One region of the Bacillus sp. CGMCC 1.60114 genome, then DNA from elsewhere that is predicted to be linked to it. Evidence: riboswitches for the same ligand, from Rfam matches in the RefSeq annotation. Region 1 holds a riboswitch; each other region holds the start of a gene.
The links. Region 1 has a riboswitch for lysine ahead of ACFQZ1_RS25230 (amino acid permease). Riboswitches for the same ligand answer to the same signal wherever they lie in the genome.
Positions count from the first base shown of each region.

Region 1 (6,868 bases):
AACTCTACAGCAAATGGTACCTCCCCGCAGTTCTGTAATTGATTCTGTACCACTCCATTTCCTATCGGTTCACAAAGTTGAATTGTTATTTTCCCAAGAGAGAAACTTCGAAATACCGCATTCCACTCTTTATCTATTTTTGGTGTACTCATTTCTATTTGCAATAACTCTTCCCATAGTTTGCTTGTTTCATTTACATTATTAACAGCGTAAAACACTGTTTTCATTCCAATTACATTATTGTCATGAAGTGAAATCACTCCTTTTTTCTGTAAATCTGCTCTTCTTTTTCCATCCGATTCACCCCACTCAATAAAAAACGGGAATCTAGGACCGCCATCCTCCTGTTCAATGAATAGCATTTTCCAGCTTAATAGAGTACCATCATCTCTTAAACGTTTTCCCTCCAATGGACCATTTATATGAAACCCTTTCTCCAATAATTTCTTAGCAAGCTCTTCCATATGTTCTGTACGCAATGCAATTTGGATCATCCCTTCCCCTTTTTGCAACTTATGAACAGTTTGCTGAATGAGAGGATTCTCTGCTCTGTTTGCGGCTTCTTTGTTCTGAACTGCTAAAAACTCAATATACGCCAAATCAAAATAACATAAGCTATTATATGTCCCCCAATTCGTATGCTCTCCTCCTTGTACTGTATGAAATCCGAGTATCTTCATTTGTTTTATCACTTCAGCTGGAGAGCATTGAACTACGTGAACAAGATGATCAAACTGTAACATCTCATCACCATCCTTACTTTTATTATTTTTAGTGTATTACTTTTCATTTATTTCTTGCAATTCAAAATTTTATAGAAAACCCAGTTGTTTTATATGATTAATGTGTATTATAATGAAAAAAATTAGAATATGATAAAGCTGATTGGAAAACCAAAGGCTCTTTTCTCATTAGAGAAAGGAGCCTTTTTTATTTTATCTCGCTACTTTTGGGCAGTAACACTCCCTCCTCAAGATTCTGAGAAGTCAAAGGAGATAGATGGGAGAAAACTGTCCGTAAAATTCAACTAACCATTAATAGAGGATAAAGAACCTCCACTGATGGTAGTTTCACTTTATTATAAACGGAGGTATTAAACATGCAAAAATTAATTGTCTTTGCTATCATTGGTTTTTTTGCACAACTCATTGATGGAGCTTTAGGAATGGCTTATGGGGTAACATCTTCTTCATTATTACTCATGTTTGGAATTGCACCAGCCGTTGCTTCAGCATCTGTTCATTTAGCCGAAGTTGTTACAACTGCCGCTTCTGGTATTTCACATATCCGATTTGGAAATGTCGATAAATATACTGTTTCAAGGCTAACATTACCAGGTGCCATTGGCGCTTTTGTAGGTGCTTGCTTTTTAAGTAACTTACCAGGAAATTTAATTAAACCGTATATTTCAGTGTTTTTATTCGTGTTAGGTGTATATATCTTATTAAGATTTATTTTACAAAAACAAGTTGTTCAAACAAATAATAAACGTCTGTCTGGTAAGCAATTAATTCCACTTGGCCTTTTTGCAGGTTTTGTAGATTCAACAGGCGGTGGCGGCTGGGGACCTATTACTACTCCTGTTTTACTTGCACGCGGGAATGAAGCAAGAAAAGTTGTAGGTTCTGTAGATACGAGTGAATTTCCTGTCTCATTAGCTGCCACATTGGGATTTTTCATTTCTCTTGGCTGGGAACAGATCAGTTGGTTTTGGGTGTTTGCTCTTATGCTTGGCGGTATTATTGCAGCACCTATTGCTGCATGGTTAGTACGAATTGTTCCTTCACATTTACTTGGGGTTCTTGTCGGAGGGCTTATTATTTTTACTAACATTCGTACGCTATTAACAGCTTTTAGAATAGATCAAGATATAATATTTCTTTCTTACATTGCAATAGGTCTTGCCGTTACAATTGCACTGATAATTACGACTCGTAATCAATCACAACATACAAACAAAAAAATTGTATATAACAAACAAAAACAAGTTTCCCCATAAAGGGAAGCTTGTTTTCTTTTAGTCTCCTTTTCGACAATATATTTTGTCGAAATTTATTTGTCTCAATTTTCTGTTAATTTTAAAGGATTTTTTGAAACACAATGCGAAACTATTGTATAACCTTTTTCAACAAGAGGTTACATATTACATATTTTTTAGGATCGGGATGAGTTTTGAAAGCGCTTTTCTAAAATAGCCGTTCTTTTTTCTCTTTTTTTCTACAAAAAAGTCCTTGCAATATTCCCAGAAAATCATTACAATTGCGATATATTAAAAATCATAGCAATAGAAAAATCCTCATCAATCCGATGAGGTAGAGGTTGCGGCTTTTATTAGTAGTCCGGACGAGACACAGAGAACGTCAATAACTCCGAATGAAAGGAAAAGCTGCCGAAGTTTATGCTTCTTCTCTGGAAGTATATGCTGGGGCTGTTTTCGAATAGGAACAGAACTGTCACGTTTACAAAATTACCGTGTAAATGTGGGGCGCTATCTTAACGGAAGGTATGATGGGGTGGCTATTTTTGAAATGCTCCGCTAAATTCTTTTGGCGGTTTTTTTAATTCCCCCCGCTCCTTCCCATCTAACAAGAAAAGGAGTGTTGAAAATGAACGGCGCAACTACAAAAGTTACCTCTACATCTACAAGTCAATCTGCACAAACACATGGTGAGCTAAAACGTGGATTGAAATCTCGCCATCTTACAATGATTTCACTTGGTGGTACAATTGGAACAGGTTTATTCCTAGCAAGCGGTGGAGTTGTCCACACAGCTGGTCCTGGTGGCGCTCTCGTCGCCTATGCTGCAATTGGTATTATGGTATATTTTTTAATGACAAGTTTAGCAGAATTAGCATCGTACATCCCTGTAGCAGGATCTTTCAGCACATACGCAACAAGATTTGTTGATCCATCTCTTGGGTTTGCATTAGGTTGGAACTACTGGTATAACTGGGCCATCACGATTGCTGCTGAACTCTCTGCAGTTACATTAATTATGAAGTATTGGTTCCCAAATACTTCTTCCCTGCTTTGGAGTGGTATTTGTTTAGCTATTATGTTCCTTTTAAATTATTTATCTGTTAAAGGATTTGGGGAAGCTGAATATTGGTTTGCACTTATTAAAGTTGTAACTGTTATCGCCTTTTTAATTGTCGGTTTTCTTATGATTTTCGGTATTATGGGCGGAGAACCAGTTGGTTTTAAAAACTTCACAGTTGCAGATGCACCGTTTAGCGGCGGCTTCATGGCAATTATTGGTGTGTTTATGGCAGCCGGATTTTCATTCCAAGGAACAGAATTATTAGGAGTTGCGGCTGGGGAAACTAAAGATCCACAACGCAGTATTCCAAAAGCAATTCGCAGCATCTTTTGGCGAATTCTACTGTTCTATATTTTAGCAATTCTTGTAATTGGTTTACTCATTCCATATACAGACAAAAACCTTGCAGCAAGTGATGTGACAGTAAGTCCATTTACACTTGTATTCGCTAAAGCAGGTGTTGCCTTTGCGGCATCAGTAATGAACGCCGTTATTTTAACAGCTGTTCTGTCTGCTGGTAACTCTGGTATGTATGCAGCATCACGTATGCTTTGGGATCTAGCAAACCAAGGTAAAGCACCTAAATTTTTAGGAAAACTAAATAGTCGTGGTATACCTGTAAATGCATTGATTGCAACATCATTAGTTGGATGTGCTGCTTTCTTAGCTTCTTTATTCGGTGATGGCGTGGTCTATGTATGGCTCTTAAATGCTTCTGGTATGTCAGGCTTCATCGCTTGGATCGGAATTGCAATTAGTCACTACCGTTTCCGTAAGGCATACATCGCACAAGGAAAAGATTTAAATGACTTACCATATAAAGCAAAATGGTTCCCATTCGGTCCTATCTTTGCATTTGTACTATGTTTAATCGTTATTCTTGGTCAAAACTACGGTGCATTTATGGGAAAATCTATTGACTGGGACGGTATACTCGTTTCATATATTGGCCTACCTCTTTTCTTAATACTTTGGTTAGGTTATAAATTTACAAAGAAAACAAAAGTCATTCCATTAGATAAATGTGAGCTTTAAAAATAACAACCTATCAACGAAAGTTGATAGGTTTTCTTATGTGCCCGAGTAGCCGGTTCATTATATTTTTGCCATAATAGAATAAGAGTTTAAGAAAAGGAAGGGATTACATGAATATTCGTGTTACAAATACAGCAAAAGAAAAACTGCAACAATTACAAAATGGAGGTAAAACAATCATTAGAGTAAAAGGAACTATAGGCAATACCTGTACTGTCTATGTGAATATCGATTTAATTGTCGATGAATATCATGCCAATGATGTCGTATTTGAAGATGAACAGCTTGTTATTCAAATCGATGACTTCACAAAAGATTATATCGGAAACACAATGACGCTAGATTACAATACAGGCTTTAAAATTACAACACCAAGTGAAACGATTGTTTATGGTTTATCGCTGAAAAAATAATATAAAAATGTAGTGTTCAAAAAAGAGAAGGCACATATGATCGTTTCATATGTGCCCTTCTTTTTAAATTTTTTTAGTTTACATCTTCTGTTCTTAAAAATCCATCCACAAATTCTCCAATTGTTTCATGAAACGCATAATCAAAATACGATTCTTGCCCCGTTCGCTCGTCATTAATAAGGATTGTCGTTGCCCCTATTTCTCGTTTTGCTATTTGCGGGAATGACGCTACAGGCTGTACTTTTAACGACGTTCCCATTACAAGCAATACATCTGTTTCATACAAGCGTTCAATGGCTGTTTGAAATTGAGGCAATGTGTCTCCATATAACACAACGTCAGGATTTAAAATGAAATTACACTTCTCACAGCGCGGCACTTCATGTGCAATCATATATTGTAAGTTATATTTCGTACGACACTTTGGACAATGAGCAGATTGTAATGTACCATGTAAATCAATGACACGTTTACTTCCGCCTAATTGATGAAGTCCATCAATATTTTGTGTTAAAACAACAAGATCTTTTCCGCTCTCTTCTAACTGCGCAATAAATACATGTCCTCTATTCGGCTTATATTGATGAAATGTTTCAATTTGAAAGATTGCTTTATAATGTTTCCAAAAATCTTTCGGGTTTCGATTATAATATCCTCTTGATAAATACATTTCTACATTTGCATCTGCATACAAACCGTTTGCTGATCGAAAGTCTGGAATCCCACTCTCTGTACTTGCACCTGCCCCAGTTAACACCGTAATCTTCTTAGCATTGTCAATGATAGAACGCACTTCTCCATAATGCTGCACAACATTCACCTCTATGTATATTTCTTCTTTCATTATAACAGGCATATGCAACAACTTAGAAATTTTTTCTTAATGCGTTGTACCTTCTGCTACTACTATATCTATTTTTACTTCCAAAGCTGTTTGTATTAAAAGCTCTATTCCTTTTGTAATGTTAGAAAGTGACATGCTCGGTTGACCAGAATATGCACTCGCTTGTTCCGGTAAAAACGGAATATGTACAAAACCACCAGAAATATGCTCTTCCTGTTTAGCTAATATGTGCATAAGTCCGTAAAAAAGATGATTACAGACAAACGTCCCTGCTGTTTGTGAAACAGATGCTGGAATTCCTCCTTCACGAAGTTGCTTCACAATCGCTTTTATGGGAAGTGTTGACCAATACGCCACTGGACCATCATCAATCACTGGTATATCAATCGGTTGATTTCCCATATTATCAGGAATTCTTGCATCATCTACATTAATTGCAACGCGCTCAACTGTAATGTCGGAACGCCCTCCTGCTTGTCCAATACACACGACAAGAGCTGGATCTACTTCATCAATATAAGATTCTAGCATTTGTAAGGATGTATGAAAAACCGTAGGAATTTGTTTACTAACGATTGTATATTCTCCTATTCTTTTTTGATCAAGTTGTTTAGCAACTTCCCAAGCAGGATTGATTTTTTCTCCTCCAAATGGTTCAAATCCTGTTAGTAAAATTTTTTTCATCAATCCCACCTCCTTTAAAATCGATATACAAGTGCGTACATAACAAGCATATTAATTACAAAAATTGCGACGGCAACTGGCGCTTGCGCTTTAATAACAGCATTTTTATCTTTAAGCTCTAATAACATTGCTGGAACGATGTTAAAGTTAGCAGCCATCGGCGTTAGCAATGTACCGCAATACCCAGCAAACATACCAAGCGCTGCCATAATCGCTGGGTTTCCGCCGTGCATTTGAACAATAAGCGGCAATCCAATCCCGCCCGTAATAACAGCAAAAGCAGCGAACGCATTTCCCATTACCATTGTAAATAACATCATTCCTAAGCAATATGCCATGACAGCCACGAATGGATATTCAGTCGGCAATACTTTTCCAACTAAATCCGCCACTACCTGTCCAACTCCAGACTTAGCAAATATACCGCCAAGAGCAGCCAGCATTTGTGGTAAAATAACGGCCCATCCAACTGCTTGCAGTAAACGGCTTCCTTCTTGAACTGGCTCTGTCACTTTTGCTTTTGTAATGGCCATCGCAAAAGCAAAGGCAACTAATGCACCTAATGCTAGTGCAATTAGCGTTACTTTTTCAGGATCCACAACAAATATATTTCCAAATTTCAATTTTCCAAGTGTGAGCGTTCCGATAATAGTAAACAAAGGGATTAAAATAGCTGGCATGAAAATTTTATTCCCTAATTTTGCTGCATGTTTTACACGCTCCTCTACTGGTGCTTCTTGTTCATTTGATTTTGTTACTTTGTTTAATGATGCTAAAATAACCATAACTAAAACGAGACAACCGACATAAAACGAGGGTATGATATTTCCAAATAAAAATGTAATTGCAAA
Region 1 covers NZ_JBHTHG010000118.1:777,175-784,042, forward strand. Annotated here, with positions in the region: gene ACFQZ1_RS25220 (VOC family protein) at 1-743, opposite strand, end outside; gene ACFQZ1_RS25225 (sulfite exporter TauE/SafE family protein) at 1,100-1,999, shown strand; lysine riboswitch at 2,306-2,499, shown strand; gene ACFQZ1_RS25230 (amino acid permease) at 2,607-4,076, shown strand; gene ACFQZ1_RS25235 (iron-sulfur cluster biosynthesis family protein) at 4,187-4,489, shown strand; gene ACFQZ1_RS25240 (NAD-dependent protein deacylase) at 4,563-5,345, opposite strand; gene pcp (pyroglutamyl-peptidase I) at 5,370-6,017, opposite strand; gene ACFQZ1_RS25250 (DUF979 domain-containing protein) at 6,032-6,868, opposite strand, start outside.

Region 2 (6,868 bases), on a different contig from region 1:
CAGCGTCTCCGTTTTTACCATTCGCACCTCATACTTTTCCATCGTCATTCCTTCCTTTCTCAAACTGATTTATTTATTGAAACTATACAAATGTATAGAAACAATCTAAAAAAAGAGACAAAAAAAGCATACCGTCGCTTTGACGATATGCGAAAAACGCATAAAAGCGCACGTCACGACACACGCAACGTACGCTTTCCTTTTCAATTAAAAAGAAGCGCTATTTGTCCGTAGAGGTTGCGTGATGATATTTATTGTTTTCATTGTGTAAAACGCCTAAGTTAATCATATTTACAATTACAATCATCACGCACACCTCCTTCTTCTTTTATTTTCCATTTTTAATTTTATAACTTTAAAGACTTTTCTGTCAATTATTTTTTCATTTTTATGGAAAATAATTTTTAAGCAAAAAACTTCCCAGAAATCACTTTCAGAAACATCTCATTTAATTTTTTTCAAACCTCGGACGATCACCTTATCCCTCACTCTTACAAATCACTATTTTTATGAGGGCTTATTGAAGAAAGATCTAGTCATAAAAGTCTTGAATCTATGACGCATGAAAAGTAACAGTATTAAATTTAATGTAATCTATAAATGTAAGTAGAAAATAGTTGCTAGCACTACATTTCCTCAACACAAACTCTCTATCATTTTCATATACTATATTAACTTCTGAAAGAGAGGAGGCGTAACATTGAACGGCTTAACAGAAGGCGACAAAATCCGTGTCTTTTCAGCTGGACGTGAAATTGACGGCCAAGGTGTTTTCCTTCGTATAGAAAATAACTTCTTAATCTGGGTTGACAATCATGCTAATATAAACATCACAAGCTTAGATACAATTAGCATCCGTAAAGTTTCCTAATCACTTATAAAATGTTCTAAACGATGAGTCTATATCAAAAGAAGTTATATAAAACCTTTTTGAATAAGCTCTTGTTTTATAATACGTTTTATACTTTTTATATGACTAATGGTGAAATACAAAACATTCACCATAGCAAATGGCTCTGTTCAGATTAACGGATGCATAAGGTATTCGTAAGAATCTTGAATCTATGCCACATGAGAAAATAACAGGATTGAATTTACTGTAACTCTATAAAGGTGAGTAGAAAGTATTTCTACTCACCTTTATATTTTATAAAAATAGTTTCTAGCACTACCTTTCACACACACACACTCTCTCTACCTTTTTCATATATATATATTAACTTCTGATAGAGAGGTGGTGGTCACATGGCATTAACATTAAACGGCTTAACAGAAGGCGACAAAATCCGTGTCTTTTCAGCTGGACGTGAAATTGACGGCCAAGGTGTTTTCATCCGCATAGAAAACAACAATTTCTTAATCTGGGTTGACAGTCATGCTAATATAAACATCACAAGCTTAGATACAATTAGCATTCGTAAAATTACCTAATCACCCATAAAGTGTTCTAAATTAGCTTCTAGCATAGAATAACAGGGTCTATTCAGAAAGAGTTATATCCCCTCTTTTTGAATAGATTCTTTTTTTATAATACGTCGTACACTATTTATATGACTAATGGTTAAATCATAGTCTACGTTAATCCAATATAACCATTCGTTTGTACACTCAATAAAGATACCCTCCGTACTCGTCTCCCCTTCTAGTACTTCAATCTTATCTCCTAATGAAAATAAAGGCGGCAACGCACTCTTTTCTGTTTTTTCACTTAAATCCCTTTGTATGTTATAGAGTAATCTCATACATCGTTCTAAAGAAGCTGCGAGCTCTTCATTTTGCTTTTTTAACTCTTCTATCGGATCCGGCTTTTGGCACCTATAAACTTCCTTCCCACATATAAAACAGTTTCTCTTAAACCAGCTCTCCATCCGCTATCCCTCTTTATCCCGCTATTCGCGGGCAGTAGACCCCCACCTCAAGATTCAGAGAAAAGCGACGAAGATAGGCGGGGGAAACTGCCCGTAAAAGCCCGATTGGTTCAACTAACCATCAGTGGGGATGAAGAAGACCCCCACTGATGGAAGTTTCACTTTACCTCACTACTTATGGACAGTAAAACTTCCACCAAATTTTTAAGGAAATAGAGCTAGCCACCAGTAAAGAACGAAAAAAACTTATCAATGACAGCTTTGCTTTATACCTCATTTCATATACATATTATATGTTGCGAAGCCTTAAGTTGTTTCATTATCGTGAACATACCCATTCTCATAATAATCTGATTATGTTTATTTGCATTGACGAATAAAAAGTCATTTGTTACCCTTGATTATGTTAACTTTATACATAAATCCTCATTCGTATCTCGGTGAGGTAGAGGTTGCAATTATTAATAGTATGATTTAGGAGATGTGTGGCATCGCGGATCAAATCAAAAAGGAATAGTTGCCGAAGCAAGAAGCATCCACAGCGCTTTCTTGCTGGGACTGCATTGAATAAGTGCAGGACTGTCACAGGCTTTTTGCTTGTGGAGAGCTATCGAGAGGTATGTCCGTGGGTTTCTTAATAAGATTGAAAAGCGCGTGAACATATACGCGCTTTTTTGTTTTGTTTGGAACTTCAAACACATACATATCTCCGCGCTTGACTTGGTTATACTAATTTTGGAGGTAGTTTCTATGCAACAAAAAAAATGGGGCTTTTGGGTACTTACTGCATTTGTAGTTGGGAATATGGTTGGAGCTGGTATTTTCATGGTTCCAAGTACATTAGCACAAACAGCTAGCCCTCTTGGTGTTACATTAGCTTGGTTAACAACAGGATTTGGCGTATTAATGTTAGCTCTTGTTTTCGGTAATTTAGCAATTCGTCGCCCTGATTTAACAACAGGTCCGCAAAGTCATGCTTATGCACTCTTTTCTTCACAAAAAACGAAAAAAATGGCAGGTTTTAGCATCGTATGGGGTTACTGGGTTGCAAACTGGGCAAGTAACGTAGCCATCATTACATCATTTGCTGGTTATTTATCACTCTTTTTCCCAATTATGAAAGATACTCACGTATTATTTTCAATTGGAACTTTCGATATTGAAGTTGGAAAATTAATTACGTTCTCCATTTGCACGATTTTATTATGGGGTACACATATGATTTTGACGAATGGCATAAGCGGTGCCGGTAAATTAAACTTTTTAGCAACAACAACGAAAATAACAGGATTCCTTCTTTTCATCATTGTGACATTATTTGCCTTCCAAGCTTCTAAACTTGGGCAATGGTATACACCGATTATTGATAAAGAAGGCGTTTCACACGGACTGCTATCACAAGTAAACTTAGCAGCATTAACAACACTTTGGGCATTTATCGGTATTGAGTCAGCTGTATTATTATCAAATCGTGCTGTTTCACCAAAAATCGTAAAACGTGCAACTGTTACCGGTTTGTTGTTAACAGTTGGTATCTACTTAGGAATTACTATCTTAACAATGGGTGTTCTTCATATAGATAAACTACAAGCATCTGAACGACCATTAGCAGATGCATTAACTGCAGTAATGGGTCATAACGGCGGAAAATTAATGGCGCTGCTTGCACTTACTTCTCTCTTTGGATCCATTCTTGGTTGGGTTCTATTAAGCTCAGAAGTACCATATCAAGCAGCAAAAGAAGGATTCTTCCCATCCTTCTTCACAAAAACCAATAAAAAAGGAAGCCCGATTCATTCGCTTCGTTTAACAAATATTATGTCGCAAGTGTTCCTATTCTCAACGCTATCCGGGACAATTGCCCAGGCGTATACATTTGTTATTACTGTTTCAACACTTGCCTATTTAATCCCATACCTCGTTTCTCCAATCTTCCAGCTGAAGCTTGTTGTAACAGGTGAAACATACGAAAACCAAAAAGGTTCTCGTATAGCAGATGGAATCATTGCTGCTATTGCTCTTATTTATTCATTATGGGTTATTAAAACTGGCTCTTCTGATATGAAAACATTCCTGCTTGGCATTGGTTTATTTGTAGTTGGCTTTGCTTTCTACCCATTAATGAAACGTGACGAGAAAAAAGATAAAAAGCAAGTTGCCTAATGAAAGGTAACTTGCTTTTTATCTTTTTAACGGGTAGCAAGAATCCCCTCCTTATGTTTACAATGAAAAAAAGGAGTGATCTAAGTGACAATCGAAACACTTTGGAATGATCGTTTTCAGCAACATCTAAAAAAAATCACGATGTACTTTGCACGCATTGCAAGCAGTCTAGTTTATAGCTTCCTTTTCCTTCTTGGTATAGGCGGCTATTATTATGCAAAATTTCTTCGTTCATTTCCATCTGAGTCTGTTGCATTAATCATTGTGACAATTTTACTTACGGTTATACTCACTCGTTCTCCAATTCGAACATTTTTACAGAAACCAGATATCCTATATTTATTGCCAATAGAAGAAAAACTCGCATATTATTTTAAACGCTCTCTTTTGTACAGTTATATCATTCAGCTCTTTCCATTATTATGTGTAGTACTCATCATTACACCTCTTGCCCAGCAATCATTACATACAACTCCTGCTTTTTTATGCGGAGCCTTTATCATTCTTGCTTTTATAAAGTGGTGGAATATGTACATACATTGGACATATAGAAAAAACGAATTCGCTTCACACTGGTTGCTTATCAGGATATGCTGTAATGCGGCCATTACATATACAATGTTTCAATTCACTTCCATTATGATCGTAGGAAGTATACTCCTTTTCATCACTTTCTTATTTTTATATACGATGAACAAACGAAAACGACACATTCATTGGGAATATTTAATAGACCAAGAAGAAAAAATGGACATGCACTTTTATCAATTTGTTCATTTCTTTACGGATGTGCCGCAAGTAAAACAGCAAGTAAAGCAAAGAAAATGGCTCACTACTTGGATTGAACGGATCCTGTATAAAAAACGATCTCCTTTTTTATATTTGTATAGTTTATCCTTTTTACGCGCGAACGGTTACCTTGGCCTCTACATACGATTGACCGTAGTAGGAAGCATTGTTTTATACTACATTCCTACGTTCATCGGAAAGGGAATCATCACATTATGCATCCTATACATATCTGCTTTACAACTTCGTGCCTTTTGGAATTATTTTTCGGGAAATAGTATTGTAGCATTGTATCCAATTTCGCTTATAGAACGAAAACACGCTTTTATAAAGCTGAGATCTCTAGTAACTTTCATACAATTGATATTTTTTTTAATGGTCATTTTCCTCAAAATACAGTTTACTTAAAAATAACAATCGTCTAGAATTCTCACAATAAATGCAAAGAATCCATTTTGATCAAAATGGATTCTCATATATATCCTGACTTCTATACTATTCAATGGTTGTATGATTTTTCGCTTTTCTGTAGAAATAGACTCCTAAAAAAACGCCTACGATGACACAACCAATAATTGTTACAGTAATATACCGTGGGTCTTTATTTATTTCACTCGGAATAATTCGCTTTAAGATTGGATCAATACACATTGTTAATGCTACAACTATCGTAATCCACGATTTTGTATACAGTGCAAAAAGAACAAAAATAAGAATACATATGGCAGCAATCACATAATTTTGCATTGTCGTTGCTACAAAATAATCTGTATCGAATTGTCCATCCATCCAAAAAAAGAATACTAACCATCCTCCAATGGCGATGAAATTAGCTAACAGTACAAGAAATAGTGACTTTTTTGTAGATGGATACACTTTAGGAATTCCTTTGAATAGTGTAATTGCAAATACAGCAAGAGCTAAAAATAACGGTAATGATCCAAATAATAATATATTTTGTGAAACATGAAACTGCCCCCGTATAGCTGGGGGGAAGCACATATAAGCAACAATAGCTAAAACTGCTAAAGGAATGATTTTCATCAACCCTTCTTTATCTACAGGCAATTCTTTTCCAATATTCTTCATGTGCTGTTTACGACTTGCCCCAATAATATGCTCTACACTCTTCCCTCGTTTTTCAACTTCCGTTAAATGAATTTCTAGCTCGTCTACAATTTCATTTATATCTTCATCTTTTTTTCCTCGTTGTAATAAATACATTCTGAGTTCAACTAAAAATTGCTCAGACTTCGTTGATAACATGTTAATTTCCCCCTTTATTAATCACATTTTCAACAGATAGTTTTAAATCGTTCCAACGCTCTTTAAAACTCTCCAATTCTTTCTCTCCTAATTCTGACAAAAGATAGTACTTTCGTTTTGGGCCAGCGGTCGACTCCCTTAATACGCTTGTCAGCAATCCTTCTTTTTGCATACGTAATAATAAGGGATAAATTGTTCCTTCGCTAAAGGAATGAAAACCATAACTATGTAATTTCTCCGTTAATTCGTAACCGTATATTTCTCCTTCTTGAATAATGGCTAAAATGCAGCCTTCGAGAATGCCCTTTAGCATTTGCGTTGAATCAGCCATTTCATCTCCCCTTTTTCATACATGCTTCTCTATAACTTGTAATACAAGGTAAATACATATACTAATAACTTGCAATGCAAGTGTTATAACCATAAATTAACATACACTAACTTGTAATGCAAGATATGGAAATGTAAGTTTCATAAAAACATCCCTTTTTTATAAAGGATTTTATTAAAGTTACGTTCTTACTACTAGGGGTCACTATACATGCCCATCAAGCCAAGAAAACAAGTCGCTCCCAAAACGAAAAAACGTTATTCTCTCTGTAGAAATATACAGGAAGAATAGCGTTTTTTGACCTCTTCTATTAAATGTGCACGCTATGTTTACACATGATGTGATGGCTTATATTAACCCTTTAATTACTTATGATAAAAGTTGATATTTAAGAGTGTAACTGATCGCTTACCAACAACCTTTTCAGAGAAGGTAAAATGCTCCTCTTCTA
Region 2 covers NZ_JBHTHG010000119.1:98,587-105,454, reverse strand. Annotated here, with positions in the region: gene ACFQZ1_RS26055 (hypothetical protein) at 701-871, shown strand; gene ACFQZ1_RS26050 (hypothetical protein) at 1,246-1,431, shown strand; gene ACFQZ1_RS26045 (hypothetical protein) at 1,494-1,868, opposite strand; lysine riboswitch at 2,307-2,486, shown strand; gene ACFQZ1_RS26040 (amino acid permease) at 2,619-4,031, shown strand; gene ACFQZ1_RS26035 (ABC transporter permease) at 4,116-5,228, shown strand; gene ACFQZ1_RS26030 (NADH dehydrogenase subunit) at 5,316-6,086, opposite strand; gene ACFQZ1_RS26025 (PadR family transcriptional regulator) at 6,088-6,417, opposite strand.
Region 2: another riboswitch for lysine. It lies ahead of ACFQZ1_RS26040 (amino acid permease); the one in region 1 lies ahead of ACFQZ1_RS25230 (amino acid permease).

Region 3 (6,868 bases), on a different contig from region 1:
GCGATGAACTGGATTTCTTGTTTGAAAACCAACGATTGTTTTCCAATCACGCCGTGCAAACTCTGCTCGTGTTTCACTCGGATCTAAATGATAAGCGGCAAATTTTTCTTTTCTAATCCGTTTCACAAGCGTAATCGGTCCTCCCACGTATATATCCGGACGCTCGTATAATTTCTTAACACCCGGATGTGCTTCTTCTACCGTTTTATAGACAAGTAACGCCTCCTTTTCTTTATCAGGCGTATAAATCTCTTGAACTTGAATCACACCGTAAGTTACACCTTCTTTTACAAGCCGAACTTCTTCTCCTACTTCTAATTCCTTCGCTTTTTCCTCTGTTATAGGCAATGTAATTGGAATGCTCCAAACATCTCCATCTACTAATCGCATTGTTTCTACTACTGATACGTAATCATTCTTTCCTAAAAAGCCAGTAAGCGGGCTATATCCACCAATCGCAATGAGCTCTAAATCACTTAATGCAATTCCATCTAACTCAATTTCTTTTACGATATGTGCTGTTTTATATGTTGTATCGATTCGATTTACTAATGTTTTTATATCACTCATTTTCTTTTCCCCTTCTTTATCAAGTTTTAACAGATAGTAACTTTTACCTCGCACTAACGTGCAGTAAGAACCCGATTGGTGAGAGCTTTCTATTAGCGGGCGATAAAGAAAAAATCTACTGATGGAAGTTTCACTTTATTGATAATGAAGACCACACTCTGTTTTCAGCTTTCCGGCCCAGCGCCCATCTCTCGAATCTCCACCCGCTTGCACCTGCACTGTACATTTTTCACATCCGATGCTCGGATACCCAATATCATGGAGTGGATTGTATGGCAAATTATGCTTATATACGTAGCGCCATACTTCTTTCCAAGTCCAATGAATAAGCGGACAGATTTTAACAGATTGAAAGCGATGATCTTGATTGACAAACTGTGTATGTTTTCGCGTTTCAGACTGTTCTCTTCTTAAACCGGATATCCATGCTTTCCTACCTGTTAGCGCTTCTTCTAACGGCTTAATTTTCCTTAATTGACAACAAAGGTTTGGATTATGTTCCCATAATTTATCACCATACTCTTTTGCTTGTTCCTCAAGTGTAAGTGCCGGTTGCTTTTCAATAATATTCAAATTAGGAAATCGCTCCCTGACTTTTTTGATCAAGTCATATGTTTCTTGAAAATGAACATTTGTATCTAAAAATACAACCTTTGCAGATGGATTTACTTGGTTAATTACATGCAATAAAACCATTCCTTCTATTCCAAAGCTGCATGCATAAACAATATCCTGATCATAATGTTCATATGCCCAGCGTATTGCTTCCAAAGCGCCTTTCGTTTCGTCGTCTTCCTGAAAGGAAACAAAATTATCTTGCCATGTTTCGTACGTTAACATCGTTCTCCCCCTTCACAACGCCCATATAAAAAGGCGGCTTTAATCTATAGAAATAGATTAAAGCCGCCTCTAGTTTTTCTAGTCAGCGTGCTTATTTTAAGCGTACTTTTTCACTTTTTTCAAGCTGAATCACTTTACCATCTTGCACAACAATTGTAATAGAACCATATTTCATATCAGTAAGCATAGATTGAATCTTATTTGCTACTTCTTCAAATTGTCCGCGTACTCCCACGAACAGCCCCCCCCTTTTTCATAAAAAAAATCTTTCCCATTTCGAAAAGACTGTTCCGGTAACGTATCTACCTTATCTTCCAAAATGGATGCCATTTTGCTGGAAGTAGCACCTTACTCCTATAAAGTAGGTTGCCGGGCTTCTTCGGGCCAGTTCCCTCCGCCACTCTTGATAAGAATTATATTTGTATTTTATCACAATTCTGATTTTTTTCAATCCCAGTTTTCCGATAAATTTTATTTATTATAAAAAAAAGGAGCTGTTCACCTAAACAACTCCCCCTTCAGCTAAGTAAGAACGTAGTCATACAAGTTCCTTTACACGTATGCGATCGTTCTCAATAAGATTTTCATACGATTCTCTTTCGACAACAACTTGTGATTTTCCGTTTTTTGCAAATACAACTGACGGGCGACGAATACGATTGTAATTATTCGCCATCGAATAACCATATGCCCCTGTACAAGAAATAGCTAAGAGATCACCAGAAACAACTTTTGGAAGCTCTACATCCCAAATGAGCATATCTCCACTTTCACAACATTTGCCCGCAATTGAAACAACCTCTTCAGCAGATTCATTCGCTCGGTTTGCTAGCAATGCTTCATAACGAGCTCCATAAAGTGCTGGGCGAAGATTATCTGTCATACCTCCATCAACTGATACATATTTACGGATGCCTGGAATATCTTTAATTGCACCTACTGTATACAACGTTGTTCCTGCATCTCCAACAATACTACGGCCTGGTTCCACCCAAATTTCTGGAAGTGGATATTCGCATACTGTAAACTGCTCGCGTACCGCATCCGTCACAGCTTTCACATATTCACCAAGGGCAAGCGGTGTATCCCCTTCCGTATAACGAATTCCAAAACCGCCCCCTACATTTAATACTGGAGCTACATAGTTCATTTCTTTTCGCACTGTTTCCAAGAAATTCTGAAGCACTTCAATCGCACGAATAAATCCTGCCGTCTCAAAAATTTGCGATCCGATATGAGAATGAATTCCTAATACACGATAGTTTGATTTTTCTAATGCATTTTTTATCGCTTGTGATGCATGCCCTGTTGAAATACCAAAACCAAACTTAGAATCATCTTGCCCGGTTGTAATATATTCATGTGTATGCGCTTCTACTCCCGGCGTCACACGCAATAAGATATTCACAATTTGCCCGTATTCTTTCGCTAAATCATGCAATACTTCTAATTCAAAAAAGTTATCTACAACAAAACAGCCGATGTTAGCTTCTAATGCCATTCTTATTTCTTCTTCTGTTTTATTATTACCATGAAAATGGATGCGCTCTGCTGGAAATCCCGCTTGCAATGCCGTATATAGTTCTCCACTGGAAACAACATCTAGCGACATGCTTTCTTCGGCAGCTAACCTGCACATTTCCATGCACAAGAACGCTTTGCTTGCATACGCTACTTGATAAGAGAACCCACTTTCCCTAAAAGCACGATGAAATGCACGACATTTCTCACGAATTGCTGCTTCATCGTAAACATAAAGTGGTGTCCCATATGCTCTTGTAAGTTCAGTAGCATCGCATCCTCCAATTTCTAAGTGTCCTTGCTCATTAATGCGGCTTGTGCCGTGTAAATACATGTGAATTCCTCCCTTATTTTCGCAAAACCCTCTATTACATTTATTATTTATTACTATTATTCCTAATTTGGATAAACAAAAAACGCGCGGAACAATGTTCACACGCGTTTCTTATTAGAAGAATATATGACGAAAAAATAAACGTAGTGTTATTTTCTCAAATAAGAAACCGCATCAAACATCTCCTAATAGCTCTCCATAAGCAAAATACTTATGACAGTACTACATTTATTCAATGCAGTCCCAATATATGAATGAAGTGGTCATTCATATATTTCGGCGATAACCCCTTTCAACCTATGATCACGAATACCACTTTATTTCCCATAGTTTACTTTTGATTATCGCAGCCTCTACCTTTGAGTGTAGATGAGGTAAGTCTATTTAATTTTCAAGCATCTTTTTGTTGCTATTAACAATAACAAATGACTAATTTATTTGTCAAACACTTTTTTTATATTGGTTTAGGACAAGTGAGTTTCGTATTATCTGGTAAGCGCTTTACATCTATATTTTTCACAGTCCATTCACCACTATCATTTTCAAATATAATCGTTACTTTTTCAAACGGAGGAAGCTTTTTCCCCGCTGTTCCTGGCTCATATTTAATTATTTCAATAGATGCCTGAAACAAATATGTACCACTGTACATTTTTTTTAGACTAACAATTTTCGGACAATCGTACGGCTTTTGTTTTCCATAATGTTTTTGAATTGCTTCATTTATCCTTGGAAACAACACAGAATAAAGCGCATCTTCTAGTAATAACGGTTCATGCTCAGCAGAGAAAGAAGCTGGATTTCCAAGTAAAATGAAACAACTTAATATAAAACAACATATTTTCTTCATAGTACTCCTCCATCTTTCAATCAATGCCTTTATTTTATCCTTCTCTTCTTTTTCTATCCAATTGTTAGAAAATCATCCACAATTTCGCTATGTTTTTATATAATAGTACACATAGTAAAAAACATATAGATATGTAGCCTATCATATACATAAAAAAGGCGATACTTGTAGGTAGTGGGAGGAGCCCTTTATGAGACAACGTTTGTTTCCAAAAGTACGATTTGCTCTCGTAGCTGTCGTCTTGTTATGGATTAAAACATATATTGTATACAGATTAGCTTTTGACATGAAAATTGATAACGCTTTCGAACAAATTATGTTGTTCTTTAATCCATTAGCTTCGTTATTGTTATTTTTCGGTTTCGCTTTATTAGCAACAAAACATCGAAACCGAATCATTATAAGTATTAGTATCGTGCTATCCTTTATTTTATTTGGCAATGCTATGTTTTATGGATTTTACGATGATTTTGTAACATTCCCTGTATTATTTCAAACAAATAATATGGCTGATTTAGGGACAAGTATTAAAGAACTATTTACGTATAAAACACTTCTATTATTTGCTGATGTAATTATTTTAGCCATTTTATCTCGTAAATCCCCTAGTTTTTGTGATACTACTCCTCTATCTCGGCAAGAGAAACGAACGTTTTTTAGCGGTGTAACAGCAGCATTAGCTTTACAAATGGTTATTTCAGTTATTTATAAACCACAACTTTTTTCACATTCATTTGATCGCCAAACAGTTGTGAAAAATCTTGGTTTGTATACTTATCATGTTTATGATATTGCACTACAATCGAAATCTTCTGCTCAGCGTGTCTTTGCAAGCGGAGATAGCTTTTCCGAAATTGATAACTACGTAAAAACAAAAGATAGACAAGAAAGCAAAGAGTTATTCGGTGTGGCAAAAGGTAAAAATGTTATTTTAATTTCAATGGAATCCACACAAAGTTTTGTCATCAACCAAAAAATAAATGGAAAAGAAATTACACCCTTTTTAAATGACTTCATTAAAGATAGCTATTATTTTGATAACTTTTACCATCAAACTGGACAAGGAAAAACATCAGACGCTGAGTTTATTATTGAAAACTCTTTATACCCGCTTGATCGCGGCTCTGTTTTCTTTACACATGCTAATAATGAATATACAGCTACACCAGAGCAACTCAAAAAATATGGATATTACTCTGCTGTATTTCATTCAAATGATAAAACATTTTGGAATCGTGATTCGATGTATCCTGCACTCGGATATGATCGCTATTTTAACTTACAAGACTATACAAATGCAGAACAAATGTCTGTTGGTTGGGGATTGAAAGATAAAGAATTTTTTGAGCAATCTATCTCAAAATTAAAATCTTTACCACAGCCATTCTATTCAAAATTCATTACATTAACAAATCACTTTCCTTTTTTACTAGAACCGGAAGATCGATTCATCGATGAATACAATTCGGAAAGCGGTGTTGTAAATCGTTATTTTCCAACTGTACGTTATACAGATGAAGCACTGAAACATTTTGTTAAACGATTAAAAGAAGAAGGATTATACGATAATTCTATTATTATTATTTACGGAGATCATTATGGCATTTCTGAAAATCATAATGCTGCTATGGCACAATTTATTGGAAAAGAAACGCTCACTCCTTTTGATGCGATGCAGCTGCAAAGAGTCCCACTCATCATTCACATTCCTGGCCAAAAAGGAAAAGTCATTTCAAAAGTTTCAGGACAAATTGATGTAAAACCAACACTTCTTCATTTACTGGGTGTAAAAACAAACAATTCTATTGAATTTGGCACAGATTTATTTGAAACAAACGATGAGCCACTTATAGTTATGCGCGACGGGAGTTTCGTAACAAATGATTATATGTATACAAAAAATGTATGCTATAACAAAAAAAACGGTGAGCCAGCTGATATTAACATTTGTCAACCATATATCAAAAAAGCGAAAACAGAATTGAATTACTCTGATAAACTCATTTACGGTGATTTATTACGCTTTGATCCGCATAATAAATATAAAACTGGTACGATGATAACGAAATTTGAATAAGGTGAAATTTTAATCAGATAGGGGTTTTCCATCCTTCACCTAGTTTCTTTGTTTTCTCTCAATATTGATGTGGTTGTAGGTCTTACTTCCTATTGATACAAAATAATAAACTAACCTCGAATTGTGACGATTCGGGGTTTATTTTTAACGTAATATGTCCTTTAATAAAAAATTCCTCCAAAAAGCAGGTTGTATTATATACTTTATTCATCCCAACAACATAATGGATTTCCTTGATTAATACTTCCGGTTTTACAACAAATGAAAATCCGTTGAAATCTTTCTCAAACCGAAGAATTTTTTCGTACGAGCACAGGAAATTTATGTTATGATAAAAAGGATAAACTTTCATAAACTAATCAAGAATCTATAAAAGAAAGCAAGGGATCATATTTTGTACAGAGCAGCCATTCCAAACTTATTTACGCTCGGAAATTTATATAGTGGATTTCTATCCATCGGCTACGCTTCATTAGGATACTACAAGTCAGCGGCAATTTTAGTTTTAATCGGAATGATGCTAGATAGTCTTGATGGAAGAATCGCACGCCTGCTTCGCGTCGATTCGCAACTCGGAAAAGAACTTGATTCATTAGCAGACGTAGTTACATTTGGTGCTGCACCCGCTGTATTGATGTATTACACATCCTTCTCTAATTACGGTATTATCGGACTA
Region 3 covers NZ_JBHTHG010000012.1:152,996-159,863, forward strand. Annotated here, with positions in the region: gene sat (sulfate adenylyltransferase) at 1-570, opposite strand, end outside; gene ACFQZ1_RS06785 (phosphoadenylyl-sulfate reductase) at 706-1,410, opposite strand; gene ACFQZ1_RS06790 (YezD family protein) at 1,502-1,645, opposite strand; SAM riboswitch class I at 1,715-1,823, opposite strand; gene lysA (diaminopimelate decarboxylase) at 1,949-3,265, opposite strand; lysine riboswitch at 3,447-3,629, opposite strand; gene ACFQZ1_RS06800 (DUF3888 domain-containing protein) at 3,720-4,115, opposite strand; gene ACFQZ1_RS06805 (LTA synthase family protein) at 4,306-6,192, shown strand; gene pssA (CDP-diacylglycerol--serine O-phosphatidyltransferase) at 6,587-6,868, shown strand, end outside.
Region 3: another riboswitch for lysine. It lies ahead of lysA (diaminopimelate decarboxylase); the one in region 1 lies ahead of ACFQZ1_RS25230 (amino acid permease).